One region of the Geminocystis sp. CENA526 genome, then DNA from elsewhere that is predicted to be linked to it. Evidence: riboswitches for the same ligand, from Rfam matches in the RefSeq annotation. Region 1 holds a riboswitch; the other holds the start of a gene.
What was found. Region 1 has a riboswitch for cobalamin ahead of ACN4EE_RS19395 (energy-coupling factor ABC transporter permease). Riboswitches for the same ligand answer to the same signal wherever they lie in the genome.
Positions count from the first base shown of each region.

Region 2: linked by a shared signal. The riboswitch ahead of rocD (ornithine--oxo-acid transaminase) and the one ahead of ACN4EE_RS19395 (energy-coupling factor ABC transporter permease) in region 1 are both predicted to bind cobalamin.

Region 1 is NZ_JBLZFY010000108.1:773-12,075, forward strand. It holds gene bchI (magnesium chelatase ATPase subunit I) at 1-516, opposite strand, end outside; gene dapB (4-hydroxy-tetrahydrodipicolinate reductase) at 729-1,556, shown strand; gene ACN4EE_RS19350 (tetratricopeptide repeat protein) at 1,603-2,394, opposite strand; gene ACN4EE_RS19355 (globin family protein) at 2,491-2,943, opposite strand; gene ACN4EE_RS19360 (2Fe-2S iron-sulfur cluster-binding protein) at 2,980-3,465, opposite strand; gene ACN4EE_RS19365 (V4R domain-containing protein) at 3,559-4,227, opposite strand; gene ACN4EE_RS19370 (globin family protein) at 4,259-4,735, opposite strand; gene ACN4EE_RS19375 (hypothetical protein) at 4,741-5,163, opposite strand; gene ACN4EE_RS19380 (V4R domain-containing protein) at 5,160-5,876, opposite strand; gene ACN4EE_RS19385 (hypothetical protein) at 6,382-7,653, shown strand; gene ACN4EE_RS19390 (solute carrier family 26 protein) at 7,718-9,397, shown strand; cobalamin riboswitch at 9,453-9,598, shown strand; gene ACN4EE_RS19395 (energy-coupling factor ABC transporter permease) at 9,618-10,379, shown strand; gene ACN4EE_RS19400 (energy-coupling factor ABC transporter substrate-binding protein) at 10,392-10,688, shown strand; gene cbiQ (cobalt ECF transporter T component CbiQ) at 10,999-11,303, shown strand, end outside.
Region 2 is NZ_JBLZFY010000005.1:16,984-26,553, forward strand. It holds gene rocD (ornithine--oxo-acid transaminase) at 114-1,358, opposite strand; cobalamin riboswitch at 1,751-1,893, opposite strand; gene ACN4EE_RS02790 (alpha/beta hydrolase) at 1,945-2,817, opposite strand; gene hisI (phosphoribosyl-AMP cyclohydrolase) at 2,833-3,189, opposite strand; gene ACN4EE_RS02800 (CobW family GTP-binding protein) at 3,193-4,233, opposite strand; gene ACN4EE_RS02805 (CobW family GTP-binding protein) at 4,322-5,320, opposite strand; gene thrS (threonine--tRNA ligase) at 5,358-7,184, opposite strand; gene ACN4EE_RS02815 (hypothetical protein) at 7,325-7,567, opposite strand; gene ACN4EE_RS02820 (chlorophyll a/b-binding protein) at 7,629-7,844, opposite strand; gene ACN4EE_RS02825 (Uma2 family endonuclease) at 8,090-8,653, shown strand; gene ACN4EE_RS02830 (CobW family GTP-binding protein) at 8,768-9,570, shown strand, end outside.

The sequences.
Region 1 (11,303 bases):
ACTGGCGGCGGAGTCTAGTAACACGTCCACAAGGTGATCATCTAACAAGTTGACCTCATCCACATAGAGAATACCACGATTGGCTTTTGCTAACAACCCCGGTTCAAAGGCTTTTACCCCTTCCGATAAGGCTTTTTCAATATCGATCGTACCACAAACTCGATCTTCTGTTGCCCCTAAAGGTAAATCAATCATAGGGACTTTTTTCTTGGCTACTTCAAAATGTTCTTGATTCTCGAATTTTGCCCTCACTTCATCTCCCATCATTTCTACATCCGTTGGAGAGGAGTTAAAGGGATCACCTGCAATCACATCAATTTCAGGCAATAAGTCCGCTAATGCCCTAATAGTAGTGGATTTGCCCGTACCTCGATCTCCCATAATCATCACTCCGCCAATTTTTGGATCAATGACATTTAGTAATAAAGCAAGTTTCATTTGCTCTTGTCCGACAATAGCGGTAAAAGGAAACACAAGACGACGATTTTTAGGAGGTGCTTGTAAAGTTGCGGTCATAAGTTTTATATAAAAAGATTACTGATACTTTTATTTAGTATTGCAATATAAATAAGCATAACCTTTCTATCATATTGTTTTGTTCGATCGTAGTCAAATAAAACCTAAGTAGGGTTTGCTGAAAAAGTGTTTTGATAAGAATAGTGGATAGTGGATAGTGGATAGTAAATAGTAGATAATTGTTAATTGTTAATTATTAATTGCTAATTGTTATGAGTCAAGAAAATTTAATTCCCGTAGTCGTCAATGGTGCGGGGGGAAAAATGGGCAAAGAAGTCATCAAAGCCGTAGCATCTTCTCAGGATATGATGTTAGTGGGTGCAGTAGATCAAAATCCTGCTTTATTAGGGCAAGATGTCGGATTGGTGGCAGGATGTGGAGAGTTAGAAATTCCTATTCTTAACGATTTGCAAAGTGTCTTGGTTTTAGCTACTCAACAAAAAATTCAAGGGGTAATGGTGGATTTTACTCACCCCGATAGCGTTTATGAAAATGTCCGTAGTTCGATCGCCTACGGAGTTCGTCCTGTAGTTGGTACAACTGGACTATCCCCCGAACAAATCAAAGATTTAGCCGATTTTGCGGAAAAAGCTAGTACTGGAGTATTGATTATTCCCAATTTTTCCATTGGTATTGTGTTAATGCAACAGGCGGCGATTCAGGCGGCACAATATTTTGATCATGTAGAAATTATTGAATTACATCATAATCAAAAAGCCGATGCACCTAGTGGCACAGCTATTAAAACCGCCGAGATGCTATCGGATTTGGGCAAAAGCTATAACCCTCAATTAGTCAAGGAAACTGAAAATTTAGCAGGGGCAAGGGGTAGTATTTGCGGTGATAATATTAGAATCCACAGTGTCAGACTACCCGGATTAATTGCCCATCAAGAGGTGATTTTTGGTGCAACTGGACAAATTTACACCCTCCGCCATGATACCAGCGATCGATCGTGTTATATGCCGGGGGTGTTGCTGTCTATCCGTAAAATTGTGGAATTAAAATCCCTTGTTTACGGTTTAGAAAAAATTTTGTAACCATCTCGTAAAACAGGCATCTTGCCTGTTACTTTGATCTTGCCTGTTAATTTTGTTCAGGAAATAATCTTGTACCAATCACCATTTCTGGAGTATTTCCATTGCTGTCGGAGCGTAATTCGTGGATATTGCGACTCATTTCCCTTGCTTGATGGTAACTGTCGATGTCTCCTTGCTCAAAATACAGTAAAGCTGCCTTTCTCAAGTCATCTACCGCTCTTTGTTTTAAACCAGTGTCTAAGTAAAGCACTCCTCTTTTATGGTAAGCTTTGGCAAAATCACGATCTTTTTTGATAGCTTCGGTGTAGTCTTCGATCGCACCGTTTTTGTTACCTAATTTTTCGTAACCGACTCCTCTTTGATAGAAGAAATCAGCAGAGTCAGGTTTAACCCTTAACCCTTGAGATAGGTTTTCTATCTCCTTAATATCGGTGACAACATTATTTAATTCTTGATGCTGTAAATCAATACGCTGAATTTCCTTAGCAATATGTTCTTTTTGTTGCTCTAAATTAGTGATTAAAGACTGCTGTAATTTTTCAATATTTGTGCCTAAATCCCCTTTATTTTGAACTATTTTTTCAGTCAATTCTTGATGATTTTTGTCTAATGTTTGCATTAAATCATTAATAGTTTGTTCCTGTTTATTATAGGCTTCTACTAAGCTATCATTTAACTGTTTTCGACTGAGAAAATTACAACCCACTCCTACGGCTAAAAGAGGAGCAGAAATTAAGCCAACATTTTGAGTTGTAATGGCAAAGACAATCCCAACAATCGCCCCTACACCTGACACGGCAACGCCTACAACGCCCATTGTATCTTGTTGTTTATCCATAACTAAAATTTATTTCTCCCAATAAAGTTGTTTTAAAATTTTGTTTAATCTGAGCAAAAATATCAGAAAAATATGATATTGATCGTTTTGCTTTTTCTATACTAAAACAGCACAATTAAGCTCAAAAATAGGTAAAGCTAATTTTGCTTCTTCGGGGGTTAAAAAATCGGGAATAACATTGAGTAACACTTCATAGGTGTCAATATTATCATCCTCAAAATTATAAGCACGGGAAATAGTTTGAAACCACAGCAACATATTCGTGCGCAATCTCTCCATGTCATCGAAAAGTAACGCCGCCGCACAATAACGCACTAAATCGATTAAATCCCGTTTACAAGTGACATAATAATCTTTAAATTCGGGATTACGTTTTTGTTTGCCTACCCTTACCGCTTCAATAATAGCATCGGCATTATCTCTGATTTTAGTATAAGCACTCTGTCTGATTTCGTGGGATTCTAAATAATCCTCTAAAAATCTTAACTCGTAATCTTGGGCATAACGTCCATCGGCTTCTAAAGTTAAATCGGCAAATTGTTTTAACATTTTGATCAATCCTTGTATAATATGTGGAATAAAAAATTAAATGGCATCGCTAGTATTAGCTAAATATTTGGATACTTCTCCTTTGGTATTCTCTAATTGACTAATCATCGATCGAGTAATCAACTTTCCTTCTTGTACTAAAATTTTCCCTGATATGGGGTGCAAGATATTTTGTTGCGCTCTCCTACCAATCAACGCCTCAACATCCTCAATCTCACTTAAATACATCCCCGCAGGTAACTCTACTACTACTCCTTCCCCAATTACCCTAGCTTGACAAGCTAAACGAGAATTAAGTTTACAAGTGGTAATTACTTCCAAAGTTCTTTTTTCCCTACGATTCAGGGGGGATAAACTCTCCATGCCTTCTTTAACGTAAATATGGCAAGTTGAACACATTCCCCTACCGCCACACTCCTGCATGACGTTAAGTTGATTTTTTAATAATCCCGACAAAAGATTATCGTTGGTTTTAATGCTGGTTTCTGTACCAAGAGGATCGAGTTTGATGATTTTAGCCACTATCTTATTTACCTAATATATTCAATACTTTAATTTTAGATTAGCTAGAGTGTTCTGGAAAATAAAAGATAGCCATGATTAATAATCCTTGATTTAAGAATTGGAATCACTTAAAATTCGATCGAGAATAGTATCATGATCATGACCTTCTTCCGAAAAAGTTTTCGCTAACTCCACTCTTTGCTTCAAGCCAATAATAAAACAGTTATCAGAAGCCCCCATAGACTCACAACTGGTTTGAACACAATCAAGTTCTTCTCCTGTTAACTGACTAAAGAAAGCACTTAAAATACCCGCTTCGGGCTGACAAGCAAAACCCTTATTTTGAGGAGCGGCTTGGGCAAAAGGAGAATTAGTGGTACTAGCCACAATAAAACCTTGACTATAATAATCAAAACTAAACTCAATTACTCCCCAACCGTGGGTTTTCCAACACTGTTTCAAACAACTTAAAAACTGTGCCATTTCCATTTGGGCTAGAGGCATTTCATAATATTCACTAACCTCTTGCAAAAAACGGCGGTAAAAACTTTTGCCCCACCAACGACCACAGTTATAAAGAACTACTCCTGTAGCTTGTCCAATTTCTTCGTCTAAACCTGCATAAACCCCTTGTAAAAAAACTTCGGGTAAAGCAATCAATCTTGAGCCTAAACGGGTTTCGAGTAATCCTAACTCAAAATCTCCTTGTACATAAGCCTCTGGAGTAAAATAATTACCTTTGAGGGCTTTGTCTTGAACTAAATCTGCAATAGAAATCATATTGTTTACCTTATTGGTTAATTATTGTGAGTTAAGCATTTAACACAGGTACATTACTTAAATAATCGTTTGCCTGACTTAAAAATGGTTGAAGATGTTGTAACCCTTCTTCTGCAAGAACTTGACCTAAACTCACTATTAACAGAGAATAGGTAGCAGGAAAAAGAGATTGAGATTCATGGGCTTGAACTATATCCGTCAACCATTCCAACAGACGATGTTGTAAAAATTCAGGATTGTTTAACAACATAGCCATACCGCAATAACGGGTAATCAATATCCAATGACGGATAACGTTTTCGATTTTTTTAGTATCTTCTTGGGGAAATTGCTTCACAGCTTTATCAGCAACTTCCTGAAAAATACTAATTTCTTCATCTCTCAATATTTTGTAAGCGTTTAATCTATCTTTGAGGGTAGAAACCTCTTGATTGAGTTTATACAAATTATCAGCTTGTAAATATTGATGTTCAGCTTCGTGAATTAATGCTTGTAATTCTGGGTACATAATTTTTAAAGTAAATCCGATAAATCGTTAACATTTAAAGGTTTAACCGCCGATGCAAAAGTGTTAGACGGAGAAACTTGGGGTAAAGATGCGATCGAGGCTTTTTTATAAGTTAATTGCCCTGACCATGGCATTTTGTGGAAAAATTGTTCTACAGATAGAGTCAAAGAATAATGAGGTTCAACAGACGTAGGAATTAAATCGTCTGAAGTATCAACCCTTACGGTTTTAGTTTTTACAATCCCTTGCCAATTATGGGAAGCAAAAAAATCCTGTACCGTTAAATTAAAACGAGGAGTAAAAACATCTTCCACTACTTGTACTTGAGTATCCGAAGGAGATTCTTCGGGAAGGGAAACTAATTTTAAACCTTGCCAATTAGCCTGTTGAAAAAACTGCTCGACACTAAAAGTTTGTGAAGGAATCATTTTAGATATTCTCCATTAACGAGTTTTTTCTGAATATCTTTTGCCCCTGCCCCTTCATTTTGCCAGAATGTAGCCGCATCGATGCGATCTTGTTTTCCCAACAAAAATTTACAATAGGTTTCACCCATAGAGTAACATTGAATCTCAATGCAATTAAGTTTTTTGTTAATAAAACGACTAAAGAAACCAGCCATTAAACCTGCGTAAATATGGCATACGGGTTTACCCACATCTCCTAAAGTACGAGCAACGGCGGAGTCAAAAATATTAACGAACATGAAACCGTTTTTTTGTTCACTCAAGTCCACATCCCAGTTACCCCACCCCTGAGTAGTAAAGGGCCACCACCAAGCCTCAAGGACGTATAATAAGTTCATATCATGGGCATTTTTGGGATATTCATACTCTTTTTGAAACCATTGTTCAAAAAATTCAGCGTCTCGAACCCCCCATTCTCTGCCGATATTGTACATAACTACACTAGAAGCAGAGCCAACTTCTTCTTCTAACCCTTCGATTAAGCCCACGATAAAATCTTCTGTCACTAAGATATTGCGAGATTCATTCCAATCGGTAATATCACCTTTTGCAGTGTCAAAATGAAAGAAATCTTCTAATGTGTAATGATCATGTTTTTTAGGATACTTGTTTTTCCAAAGATTTTGGGAAATTTTTTCCACAGTACGACTTGGTTTTGTAGGTGTGAAAGTCATCTAGTTTATTATCCTCTCAAGTATATTATTAGGTGAATTAATTATTGATTAAAGTTATTCCTTTTTATTGTTTCTGTCTTTATTGTAACCAGTTTCTCCTTTTTGAATCTTATTTCTTAAACATTTCTATACAATTTAATCCTTAACAATTATTCATAGTTAAAAATACCTAATTTCAGAATATAAGCTAATGTCAGGATAACTATAGCAATCCTAAGTGATTCGTAGCAAAAGAGGCATTACAAATTTAAAGGCAAGGGGCTTAAGCCCCTTGTTACATAAACAGTATAAAATTATTTTCTATTTTTTGATATTTCACAACCTATTTAGGACTGCTATATTGATGGATATTGACTGTTACCTTTTGTCTATCTTCATTACTAAGACAATGAAACAATCAGCCTAATTTTGATTTTTGCGATCAAGGCATGAGATCACTTTATTATTTTACTCGATCGAGCTTATTTTATGTTACTCTATGGTGATACCTATATAATTAATCATTATGGAAAAACTGACACGAGATATTTTAGGGCAAACTTTTCACGCCACCGTTGATACAAAAAAAACTACAGGAAAAATACTTGCGATCGCCAATTTTGTTGATAAGCAACAAGTATGTATTCAAGTGACAGAAGGAAAAAATGGTATTTGGATTCCTACTTTAGATTTAGGAAATGTCTTTACAATTTCAGAAACAAAATCTCTAATCAAAGAGAAAAAAGTTGATGAAAAATATCAACCTGTTGAAAAAATAGGGAAAAAAGAGAGAATTACTATTACAGAGAAAAAAGAAGAAGAATTTATTTTATTAGCTGAAGAAAATGCTAAGGAAGATTTAGATTTACAACCGGCTTTTTATGATGATTTATTAAACAAAATAAATAATAAAGTTAGTAAAGATATTGAAGTTATTAATCAAAATATCGAAGATGCTCAACAATTTATTAATAAACTAACAAAAGATTTTCAAGACTTAGGGAAAAATCATTTAAAATTTTTAAATGATTACTTAAATACTGTACTTTCCCACATCAAAAATTTAGTGGAACAAATCTCACAAACTATTCAAAATATTTGGGCTGAAAGTCTGCGAGAATCTATTGCCTTGATTATGAGAGATTCTTCATTATATTTTAATAGTGCAAAAAGAAAAATCAATTATTTGAAAAAAACTTATCCCCAAGAAACTAATCGTCAACTAGCTGGAAGATTAACACATCATCTAACGATTATATCCTTAAAATCTAAATTATTCGGACATGATCTTAACACTTGGGAAACCCTAAAAAGTTTTTACATTGAATTAGAATTATTGGAAATTTCTAGTCTTTTAACTAAATTAATTTATGGCGTTGCTATTCTTCATGGTTTTGATAAATTAGAGATTATTGATATAGGAGAAATTATTGGAATTTTGGGTTTATGTTTAACTATTGATTCATTGAAAGAATTAGGCTTAGATTCATTAATACAATCTTTAAAATTGCATAATCCATTAGTGATGAATAATAAAATTGTTGAATCAACGGTTAAAATTACTTTTAATGCAGTCTCTAATATTGCCCTATTTCAAATGATTCGTTATGCTTCTTACTTATACTATGATGTAAAAACTAATGACTTAGAAAATCCTCTTACTTCCGTTGAAGCATATCAAAAATTTACTCAACAAATACAAAGTTATTTAAACAAAACATTGAATCAAAAAGATAAATTACTGAAAATTGTCAAAAATATCGCACAAGTTGAGGAAAAAATCGAAGCCCTAGCTTAATGTTTAACGGTCAATTCTCATTAGTGATACAATGATCGATCGAACTGTGACAATGAAAGATTAAGTGATCAATAAAAAACTATTACCGGGGCTATATAACTTATTATCCTATCAGTCTTCATGGTTCAAAAGTGATTTTTTAGCAGGAATAACCGTAGCGGCTTATTTAATCCCTCAATGTATGGCTTATGGAGAATTGGCAGGAGCGCCTCCCATAGTGGGATTATGGGGCATTTTGCCTTCTATCGTTATTTATAGCCTCTTTGGTACATCTTTGCAAATGTCCGTAGGTCCAGAGTCCACTACTGCTGTAATGACTGCGGTTGCGGTTGCTCCGTTAATAGCCCAAGGGGATGTGAGTTATGCTAGTGCGAGTGGTTTACTGGCTTTGATGGTAGGTGTAATCTGTGTATTAGCTTATTTTGCCAGACTAGGATTTTTGGCAGATTTACTGTCTAAGCCGATTTTGGTGGGTTATATGGCGGGAGTTGCTATTACGATGATTACAGGGCAATTAGGGAAAATTAGCGGTATTAAAATCAATTCTGATGAGGTTTTTAAGCAAATAGGACAGTTTTTGACTAATTTTGACGAAATTCATTATCCTACTCTCATTCTCGCTCTTTTTATCTTAATCTTTTTATTAGTTGCTCAACGTTTTTTTCCTCGCTTACCTATTCCTTTAATCGGAGTTTTGTTAGCAACGGCGATTGTTGATATTCTTGATCTCGATCGAATGGGGGTTGCTATTATTGGAGAAATACCCGCAGGATTCCCTCAATATTCTTTTCCTACCATACCTTTACATCATTTCAGTTATTTAATTTCTTCTGCTGTTGGCATTTCGATCGTGGCGTATTCTGATAATGTGTTAACAGCAAGAATTTTTGGATTGAAAAATGGTTATAAAATAGAAGCAAATCAAGAATTATTAGCCTTGGGAATGTGTAACGCCGTGGCAGGATTAAGCCAAGGATTTCCCATTAGTAGTAGTGGAAGTCGCACAGCGATTGGTGATTCTTTGGGTAGCAAAACCCAAGTTTATTCCCTCGTAATTTTTGTTGTCGTCATCTTAGTCTTACTTTTTTTTCGCCCCTTATTGATGTTATTTCCTAACGCCGCCTTGGGCGCTATTGTTATCTATGCAGCGATTCGTTTGATTGATATACCCGAATTTATCCGTCTTTATAACTTTCGACTGAGTGAATTTCGTCTCGCTATTATTACCTTTTTTGGAGTATTAGCCACAGGAATTTTTATGGGAGTTGGTATCGCTGTGGGCTTATCGGTGTTAGATTTATTTGCTAGGGTAGCGCGTCCCCATGATGCTATATTAGGCAAAATCCCCAACTTGGCTGGATTCCATGATATTGATGATTGGGAAGGAGGAAAAACCATCCCCGGATTGGTTATCTATCGTTATGATGCACCTCTTTGTTTTGCCAATGCAGAAGATTTTAAACAACGAGTAATGAAAGCCATTGAAATGGAAACTACTCCCGTTGAGTGGTTAATTCTCAATACCGAAGCCATTGTGGAAATCGATATTACGGCTATCGATATGTTAGAAGAATTAAGACTAGAATTAGCCTCTAATCACATTACTTTAGGTATGGCACGAGTCAAACAAGATTTATATATCCACCTCAAAAAGTCTGGTTTAGTCGATCGAATGGGATTAGGATATATTTATCCTACTCTTCACACGGCTATTGAAGGCTTTGAGAAAAGAGATGAGAAGTAATCACTGTTACTCTCTTCATCCAAAGACTTTTTCAGAAAACCGTAAATTATGATATAGTCATAATCTCAGTATCGGTTCTTACGAGAAACCTTTGTAAGAGGAAACAGGGAAAGAATAGTGAAAATCTATCGCTGTCCCGCAACTGTAATTGAAAAGCTATTTTTCATAAGTCAGAATACCTGCCGAAACAAAAAATCAGTATTAATCTGCGAGGTACAGTGTGAATACAAAGTGGAAAAAGTTTATTTGGCTAGGATTAATAGCCAGTTTCAGTGGCTTTATTGTTATTTTTGGGGCAACTCCTGCTTATGCCATGCACATTGCAGAGGGTTTTTTACCTGTTAAATGGGCAATTTTCTGGTGGGTTATAGTTATTCCCTTTTTAGTGGTTGGTTTTAAGTCTGTGTCTCGTATCACTAAGGATAACCCCGAATTAAAATTACTCTTGGCTTTATCCGGGGCGTTTGGTTTTGTTTTATCGGCTTTGAAAATCCCCTCAGTTACGGGTAGTAGCTCTCACCCTACAGGTACAGGATTAGGTGCTATTTTATTTGGTCCTTCGGTGATGGTAGTATTAGGGAGTTTAGTTTTATTTTTTCAAGCCGTATTATTAGCCCATGGCGGTTTAACTACTCTAGGCGCTAATATCTTTTCTATGGCGATCGTAGGTTCTTGGGTTGCATTTATAGTCTATAAGTTTTGCGTCAAAATTGGCAAACAAAAGTTAGGTATTTTTTTAGGCGCATCCCTCGGCAATTTAGCTACTTATCTGGTGACTTCGGTGCAACTTTCGATCGTATTTCCTTCCGCCGATGGTGGTGTTATGGCTTCATTTATCAAATTTGCAGGAATTTTTGCTATTACTCAAATACCCTTAGCGATTAGTGAAGGATTTTTAACGGTATTGGTATGGAATTGGTTGCAATCTTACGCCGTGAATGAGTTACAAATGTTAAAACTATTGAAAACCCAAGAAGGATAAAGTATTAAAACTATGATAGAGAAACAAATAATCAAACCTAACAATGCGCAAGGGAATTGGTGGTTAATATTATCAGTCATCGTGTTGACAGTATCTCCTTTAATCTTTGTTAAGGGTGATTTTGAGGGTGCAGATGGACAAGCGGAGGAGTTAATCACAGAGATACAACCAGATTACGAGCCTTGGGTACAACCAATTATTGAACCTGCTAGTGGTGAAGTTGAAAGCCTGTTATTTGCTTCACAGGCGGCTTTAGGTGCGGGGGTTATCGGTTATGTTATTGGTTTATATAAGGGAAGAAAGAATTAAGAATTAAGAATTAAGAATTAAGAATTAAGAATGGAGAATGGAGAATGGCAAAAGATAACAATAATAAAGAATGTAGGGGTTTAATATATTAAACCCAACCCCACCAAAAAAATATAATTATTTCTCCCCCCTTCTCCCCCTTCTTATCTTCATCATTTTATAGTTCACTCAGGTAAAATTTAGTAAATAGGGGTTGTTACAGAATCAGCTTAAGTCAGTTAAACAAGTGTTTGTTATTCGTCAATATCAACGGTAGGTTTAAGATGACGATCGAACTCCAAACTAACTAAAATGCACTTGTATAGTCTATATGCACCATCAAATTGACTCTTTAGCCTATGGGAATAAATTACGATCGATCTTTCCCGAACATAAACTAATATTTGCCCTATCATTATTTATCTTAGGGTACTTAGCCCCTATGTATATTTCTATTCTCATCAGTGTTTGGTTGATATTATGGATAGTGGTTTATGCAGGGATTCCTTTTGTGACTTATAGTCAACTATTAGCTATTCCCTTCGGTTTTTGGTTAATCAGTTTACCAGCCTTAATTTTCGGTGTCAGTATTTCTTTATCTCATGTGCAACAAGATATAATTTTTAGTGTGCCGTT
Region 2 (9,570 bases), on a different contig from region 1:
GAGTTTATGTAATTTTGGCAATAATTTTTTTGCTCACAGGAATTAAGCATTTTTCTCTAAAGTCAAACAGGGGAAAAATTCCCCCATTAGTCTGAAAATAACGATAAAAATTTCTACTCCGACATCAAAACTTGTTCAATGCGTTGTAAAGCCCAATCAATTTCAGAGCGAGAAATAACTAAAGGTGGTGCAAAACGAATAATATTTTCTCTGGTTTCTTTGGCTAAAATACCCAATCCCATTAAGGCTTTACAAAAACGTCGAGCGCCCCCTGCACTGGGTTTTAACTCCAATCCAATCAATAAACCTCTGCCTCGAACTTCCTGAATATAAGGGCTAGGAATAGTTTGTAATTGAGAAAGAAAATAAGCCCCTAATTGTGAAGCTCGTTCAGGTAAATTTTCCTCAATAATAACATCTAAAGCGGCGATTCCCACCGCAGCAGCTAAAGGATTCCCCCCAAATGTGCTACCATGATCGCCGGGGTTAAAAACATCCATAACTTCGTGGGTACTAATAAAAGCTGAGATAGGATAAAATCCTCCTGATAAGGCTTTACCGATCGTGATACCATCGGGTTTCACTCCTTCATGTTCAAAAGCAAACATTTTCCCCGTGCGTCCTAATCCTGTCTGAATTTCGTCGAATACCAATAAAACATTATTTTTGCGACAAATAGATTCTATTTCTTGCAAATAACCCACAGGGGGGATAATAATTCCTCCTTCTCCTTGAATCGGTTCGAGGAAAAAAGCCGCAGTATTGGGAGTAATAGCGGATTTTAGAGCTTTTGCATCTCCATAGGGTATTGTCTTAAATCCGGGGGTGAAGGGTGCAAAACCTGATTGATATTGTTCTTCGGTGGAAAAGCTGACTAAACTAATAGTACGTCCGGCAAAATTATTATTACAAACAATAATTTCTGCTTGGTTATGGGATACTCCTTTGACGGTGTAAGCCCATTTTCTAATGGCTTTAATGGCGGTTTCTACTGCTTCAGCCCCAGAATTCATAGGCAATACTTTAGGTAAACCCGAAATATGACAGATTTTTTGGTAAAATTTTCCTAATTGGTCATTATGAAAGGCACGAGAAGTTAAAGTTACCTTACTAGCTTGTTCTACTAATGCCTGATAGATGAGGGGATGACAATGTCCTTGATTTAAGGCAGAATAAGCACTTAAACAGTCAAGATATTTATTGCCTTCTACATCCCAAACCCATGCACCTTGCCCTTTATTGATTACGACTTCAAGGGGATGGTAGTTGTCTGCACCGTAATCATTTTCTAGTTTAATGTAGTCTTGACTATTGAAAACTTTGTTTTTGTTGAGGTTGCGGTTTTCGATTGTTTGCATTGTTTTTTCCTAAATTTTACCCATTGACTGATATTACAAATCCATTCAGCATCAAAATTTTTCAGGGGAAAGCATCCTTTAAATATGACAATTAAGGATGTTTTATGATATTTTCTTTAGCTTAAATATAGCTTGTAAAACCAGTCACCCATTCTACTTGGGTGTAAAATTTAGGAAAAATAGTGATGATTGAGCTTAATCTCTGTAGCATTGATAAGTTTAACTAATGTTGATTATTGTAACCTATTAACGGAAGCCATGATTAAAATGACTTTTTTTAGGAAGAATTACAGAGATATGTTAACTACCCTCAAAAATATCACAGAGAGTAGATGATAATGATAGTGAGAGAAATGTTTGATATATCATCTGTGCCTCGCAGATAAATAAAATAACATGGTTGAGTATCGGTGGGCATTCTGACTAATGAGACTTTGCTCAATCACAGTTGCGGGACAGCGTCGGATTTTAACCGAACTTTCCCCCTTACGTTCAATGGAAGTGACCCATCAAAACCGATGACTTAAGTTATATCAGAGTTTATGTAATTTTGGCAATAATTTTTAAGTGTTCTGAATTAGCAAAATTATTGAATCAAAGCGGCAATTAAATCTCCATATTCTTCCGCCATACCTAAAGTACCAGATAAGCGTATTGTTTGGACATTATTCAATTTAGAGATAGCTTCCATTGTCTTGAGGGAGTAAGGAGGAGAATTTTCGCCGATAATGTTGAAAATTGGTTGTTTTATCTCAGAAATTAGATTTAAAAACTCCTCACGACTATCGAGGGGATCAATTTCTCCTGTTACAAAAGCTACAGAGCCAAATCTTGCTCCTTTTTGTTGAGTGATTTGTCGTTTACGGTTAATAAATTCAGGGGTTAATTGGCTTTCATTGACGAAAACGTGACGACGATACATAAAACGCAAGAAAGCTGGAGTTGTATTGAGATAGTAAAGGAATTGTCCGAGAATGGGGGTATTAATAAGATTTTTGACGAATTTTCTCACATTATCATTAACACCCATAACTTTTAAAGGTCCTTGAGCTGTGGGAGCGATTAAAATTATTTTAGCCACTAAATCAGGGTTATTTTTAGCTAATGTTAAAGCATATCCTGCACTATGTCCTGCGGTGACAATTATTATTGGTTCAGAAAAATAATGGTTAACAAAATCTGTTAATAATTGTTGATAAATGTTGGGTTGATAATCAATTTTAGGTCGATCAGACTCCCCAAAACCAAGCCAGTCAAAGACGGTAACTTGATATTGAGAAGCTAAAAACTCCGCAATGGCGTTCATTTCGCTACGGGAAGAAACAGTACTAAATGATGGTAATAATAGTATCGCTTTTCCTTTTCCTAGAGTTTCAAAACTGATTTTAAATGCGGATTGTTCGTAATTCCAAATAAATTTATCTATTTTTTTATCAATATTTGCAGTAATAGAAATCATGTTTTTTCCTAAATTTTAAAATGTTAAAGATACGGTATTAAAAAAGCAACTTCTCGCCCCAGTATGACAAGCAATATTTCCTACTTGCTCAATTTTGAGTAATAAAGTGTCACCATCACAATCATAAAATATAGAATTAACTTTTTGAATATGACCTGATGTTGCTCCTTTATGCCACAACTCCTGACGAGAGCGACTCCAATAGTGGGCTTCTTTAGTTAATAATGTTTGTTTAATGGATTCTTTATTCATCCAAGCCATCATTAAGATTGTACCGTCTTGATGGTCTTGAGCGATAGCTGGAATTAATCCTTGTTCATTAAACTTTAATATTTCTATCCAAAGATAATTTTGATTGAGTAAGTTATTCATAATTTAAAAAGGTAAATTTGCTAAAGAAAATGATTTTTTATTGTTCATTTCTACTAAACAATTATTCAATGGCTCTATAATATTTTCTTGTGCTAAATTACGCCCAATAAATACTAATTGATTTTTGGGTTTTTCTGTCCATTCATCGGCTTGTAATTCATAACGAGGACCACTTAATTGAAAAATATGTCTTAATTCGCTAACATCAAACCACATGATTCCTTTTGCTCTAAATACTTCTCTAGGCATTATATTTATTAAAAAATCTTCAAATTTATCTAAATCAAAAGGTCGATCGCTTATAAAAGAAACGTAATTAAAACCATCATTTTCGATGTGATGACTATAGTTTTTGTGATTGCATTGAAAGTCTTTTATTTCTTGTTTATAACTACTATTTTTAGTTAAATTTATATCTAAAATTAAAGCTAAAGGAACTTTTCCGAATTGACTTTTTAAGATTCTTGCTCCTGCTTTTTCTTGTAAAATAAATGATTCTAAATCCTGCAATTTTTCTTCCTTTACAAGATCAATTTTATTGAAAATAACCAAATCTGCATAACGAATTTGATTTAATGCTGATTCGCTATCAAAATGTTTTTCAGTGAAGGTTTCTGTATCAACTAAAGTAATAATAGAATCAATGCGAGTTAAATACTTTAATTCTGTACCTAAAAAAGTGAGAATAATCGGAAGTGGATCAGCTAATCCTGTAGTTTCAATAATTAGATAATCTATCTTATCTTCCCTTTCTAAAATTTGATAAACTGTATCAATTAAATTATCATTAATGGTGCAACAAATACAGCCATTTCCTAATTCAACCATATCTTGATCAATGGAAATTAATAACTGAGAATCGATATTAATATCCCCAAATTCATTTACTAAAACTGCTACTTTTAATCCTTCATTATTAAGTAAAATATGATTAAGTAAAGTCGTTTTTCCACTTCCTAAAAAACCTGTAATTATAGTTACAGGCATCCCAGCTTTAGGAATAATTGGCAACGCATCGGATAAACTCATGGTTAACATTTTCATAGTTAATAAGTTCCTTATTTTAGTTTTATAGTAAGCCTTTTAAGGCTTTATTTGATAAAAGCTAAAGCCCTCACTACAAACTTTTTTTTTACATTACACAGTTTTCTAAAAGTAATTTTAATTCATCAATTTTAAGATGTTGTCCAATAAAAACTAATTCTGTTTTTGGTTGTTTTTTCCAATGTTCATCAATGATACTAAAACGTTTCCCACTAAGATGAAAGATATGTTTAAATTCGCTATCTTTAAACCATAAAAAACCCTTCGCTCTAAATACTTCTATGGGTAATTGATTATCTAAAAAATACTGAAATTTTCTAATACTTAAGGGTTTATCACTGGTAAAAGAAACTGACACAAAACCATCATTATCTAGGTGATGAGAATGATCATGTTTATGATCATGACGATCGAGCTTATGATGTTTATGTTCTTCTTTATTAGGCTGAAAATAAAGATCAGATTCAAATAAACCAACACTTAAAATTAAAGGTAAAGATACTTTAGCATTCGTTGTTTTTAAGATTCTAACATCTTCTTTAATTTCATTAATTTTTTGTTCGATGTCATCAATTTTACCAGAATCAACTAAATCGGTTTTATTAAGTAAAACTACGTCAGCATGAGCAAATTGACTAAAAGCCGCCTCGCTATTTTCAAATTTATCTAAGCTAAAATTTTCACAATCGGCTAAAGTAATAATGGAATCTAATCGAGTTTTATCTTTTAAATTTGTGCCTAAAAAAGTTAATGCCACAGGAAAAGGATCAGCAATTCCTGTAGTTTCTACGATTAAATAATCTATCTGTTTTTGACGTTCTAAAATTTTATCAATAGCGGTGACTAAATCTTCATTAATTGTACAGCAAATACAACCATTATTTAATTCTATGATATTATCTTCTGTGGAAATAATTAAGTCATTATCAATGCCAATTTCTCCAAATTCATTAACTAATACTGCTGTTTTTAAGCCCTCTTGCTGAGTTAAAATATGATTTAATAAAGTAGTTTTGCCACTACCTAAAAATCCTGTAATAATAGTAACTGGTATTCTTTCATGGGATAGTAAAACTGTTTGAGTCATGATATTTTTATTATTTAAGTATTGGTTAGGAATATTTTTAGTTTGAAAAGATGGTTTTCTGCTCGATCGAGTTTGCTAATTTTTCTTTTAAATTAGAGATAGTTATTGATCCTAAATCTCCTAGTTGACGAGTTCTAATACTTAAAGTTTTTTCCTCTAATTCTCGATTTCCTAAAATAGCTAAAACGGGAATTTTTTCTAATTCTGCTATACGAATTTGTTTCCCTAATCTCTCTCCGCTTTTATCAATTTCTACTCGATAACCTGCTTGTTTTAAGTCTTGAAAAATTTCCTGAGTATAATCTAACAATTCATTATTTACAGGTAATAATTTTATTTGTACTGGTGCTAACCATAATGGAAAATCTCCTGCATAATTTTCGATTAAAATACCAAAAAATCTTTCTAATGAACCAAAAATTGCTCTATGAATCATAATTGGTCGTTGGCGTGTGCCGTCTTTAGCTACATACTCCATATCAAAACGATCGGGTAAATTGAAATCGACTTGAATTGTGGAACACTGCCAAGTTCTGCCGATGGCATCTTTGATTTTTAGGTCAATTTTAGGACCATAAAAAGCACCTCCCCCTTGATCTTCAATGTAATTCCACTGTTTTTTATGCAAAGCATGAATTAGTGCTTCCGTAGCTAAATCCCACACCTCATCACTACCAACAGATTTTTCTGGGCGAGTGGAAAGGTTAATTTCATAATCGGTAAAGCCAAAATCTGACAAAATTTTCTCAGTTAAGTTCAAAACTCCTAAAATTTCTTCGGCAATTTGTTCGGGTAAGCAAAAAATATGAGCGTCATCTTGGGTAAAACCTCTTACTCTCATTAAACCATGTAATACGCCTGATCGTTCATAACGATAAACCGTTCCTAATTCTGCCCACCGTAGGGGAAACTCCCGATAAGAGTGAAGTTCATTTTTATAGGTTAAAACGTGAAAAGGACAATTCATGGGTTTGATTTGATAGGCTTGTTGTTCAACATCCATAGAATCAAACATATTTTCTCGATAAAAGTCCCAATGCCCTGAAGTTTTCCATAAGTCCAAATTGGCGACATGGGGAGTATATAACAATTCATAACCGCCGTCTAAATGAGCTTTACGCCAATAATCTTCAATCAAGTAACGCATCATTGCACCTTTAGGATGCCAAAAAACTAAACCGCCTCCTGCGTCTTCCTGAATGCTAAATAGTTTCAGTTGTTGTCCTAATTTACGGTGATCCCGTTTTTGAGCTTCTTCTTTACGTTTTAGATATGTTTGTAATTCTGCTTCTGTACCCCACGCAGTGCCATAAATACGCTGTAATTGAGGTTTATGTTCATCACCTCGCCAATAAGCCCCTGCTAAACTTTCTAAGGTAAAGGCTTTGGGGTTAATTTCTCCCGTAAAGTTAACATGAGGCCCTGCACATAAATCCCACCAAGAGTTAAGGGGTTTTAATGGTGTTTGATCTGGGGGTTGATAGTCGGGAAAACCAATAAAATAACGGGTGATAGTTTCATTTTCGGGGATACTATTTAATATTTCTAATTTGTAATTTTCGCCTAATTCCCTGAGTTTTTCTTGAATTTCCGTTCTTTCGACTACTTCTTTGATAATTGGTAGGTTAGCTTTCATTATTTCTCGCATTTTCTCCTCTATTTTCCCTAAATCTTCAGGGGTAAAGGTTGAGGCTCGATCGAAATCATAATAAAATCCTGATTCTGTAGTAGGTCCAATAGTAACTTTAGTTTCAGGAAACAAACTTTGTACCGCCATCGCCATGACATGGGCGCAACTATGACGGATTTTTTCTAATGTTAAAGAATCTGTGACGATATTTTCCACCATGGGAATAGCAATCATAATCAACAAAAAAACGATAATGATTATCATTATATCAAATAAGCCACCTTTTCCTCTATGACACAAAAAAAATATAGAGCCTACACTGATTGTATAAAGCTCTATCGGGTTTGTTTTATGATTGTGGAAAAGAATGACCATTAAAAGATGCTAGTAAAAACTGAACCACCAATAATGCCTACTACACCAATTCCGATGAGAACGTTGGTGAAGAAACGACCAGCTTCAGGATTTAATCCTAATTCTTTGTCTTCGTTTCCTGCGGTGAAAAATAATGACCAAGCCTGATTACCGCTAATGGCTTCAAATTTATTAAAATCTGAGCGGAAAACCACGGGAGCGAATAAATCTTTGTTGTTGAAAATATCTAGATCAGCGTTCATATTTTTATCTGTTTAAAACTATTTTTTGTGTCTATTAATTGTAATTGTTAACTAAATTGACTTATAGATTCGTTAACCAACTGATTAAACCTTGACCTGTGAGAGCTTCAAAACCTAATAAAGAGATAAAACCCATCATGGCTAAACGACCATTTAATAACTCAGAATATTTGTTAAAACCGAATTGTTGACTTTCATCTACATACATTTTTGGTTCGATCGCATAGTTATTAAAACGACCTTGTTCTTCGACGACGTATTTTTGGAATGATGACATGATTTTTTTGTTTTATTTTTTATCTGTATGTAAACAATATTAACGTTATGTAAAGTTTTATGACAATGACTTGACACGAAAAAAAGGTAGTGATACCCGAATGAACCTCAATTTGATGTGGATAAGCTAAGGGAATTATGATGTAAGTCTAATTTATTCATAACCTGATAACTCTTGATTTTGAGTTCGATCGAACCCTTTTTTAGAGTTAAAATAACATCATCAGTAATGCAAAAACGGAAATTATGATTGCCACCATCGAAAAAACCAAAACCATCACCTTAGAAGAATTTTTGCAACAACCCGAAACAAAACCCGCCCAAGAATTTATTAATGGAGTTATTACTCCTAAGCCTATGCCACAAGGACAACACAGTACCATACAATCTGAATTAGTATCCGCAATTAATCAAATAACCAAAGCCTCTAAAATTGCTTATGCTTTCCCCGAATTGCGTTGCACTTCTAACAAGAGATCGATCGTGCCTGATGTAGCGGTGTTTGTGTGGGATAGAATACCCCGTACAGAAAAAGGAAGAATCGCCAATCGATTTGATGGGTTGCCTGATTGGAGTATTGAAATTTTATCACCAGATCAAAGTTTAATGAAAGTATTAGATAATTTACTTTTTTGTTCTCAAAATGGAACTAATTTAGGATGGTTAATTAATCCTGAAGATGAAACAATTTTAGTCGTTTTTAGTGATCAAAAAGTTAAAATTTTTCGTGATGATAATACTCTACCAGTCTTAGATAAAATAGAACTAAATCTAACAGTTAACGATATTTTTAATTGGCTTAATATTTAGTTTTAGTAAAAAAAATTTCTCCACAACTCCAAAATAACAAAATATCATTGTTGTCTCGTAAGTCCTATACTATAATAATGATAATCATTTTTATATTTAGACAAAGGACAATCTATGATAACGAAAGAGAAAGATTTAGTGCCCGTAACGGTTTTAACGGGTTATTTAGGGGCGGGTAAAACCACTTTACTTAATCATATCCTTACATACGAACATGGCAAAAAAGTAGCCGTAATCGTTAATGAATTTGGAGAGGTGGGCATTGATAATCAGCTAGTGATAAGTGCCGATGAGGAAATTTTTGAAATGAATAACGGTTGTATTTGTTGCACCGTTAGAGGTGATTTAATGCGTATTATCGGTAACTTGATGAAAAGACGTAATAAATTTGATCACCTTGTCATTGAAACCACTGGTTTAGCCGATCCAGCTCCGGTAATACAAACTTTCTTCATTGATGAAGATATGAAATCAAAGTTACTTTTAGATGCGGTGGTTACGGTGGTGGATACAAAGCATATTCATCAACATTGGAGTGCAGATGAAGCTCAAGAGCAAATTGCTTTTGCTGATGTGATTTTACTCAATAAAACTGATTTAGTTACTTCTGAGGAGTTAGAGAATTTAGAAAAACGCATCCGTAGTATGAACGCTATGGCGAAAATTTATCGCACTCAAAATGCTGAGATTGAAATGAATCAATTGTTAGGCATTAGATCATTTGATCTGGAAAAAGCCTTAGAAATCGATCCTAATTTTTTGGGAGAAGAAGCCCACGAACACGATGAATCGGTGTATTCTATTGCTATGGTGGAATTTCAGCCTTTGAATTTAGAAAAATTACAAGATTGGATTGGGGATTTACTGCGTAATCGAGGCACAGATATTTTCCGCATGAAGGGTATTTTAAATATTGC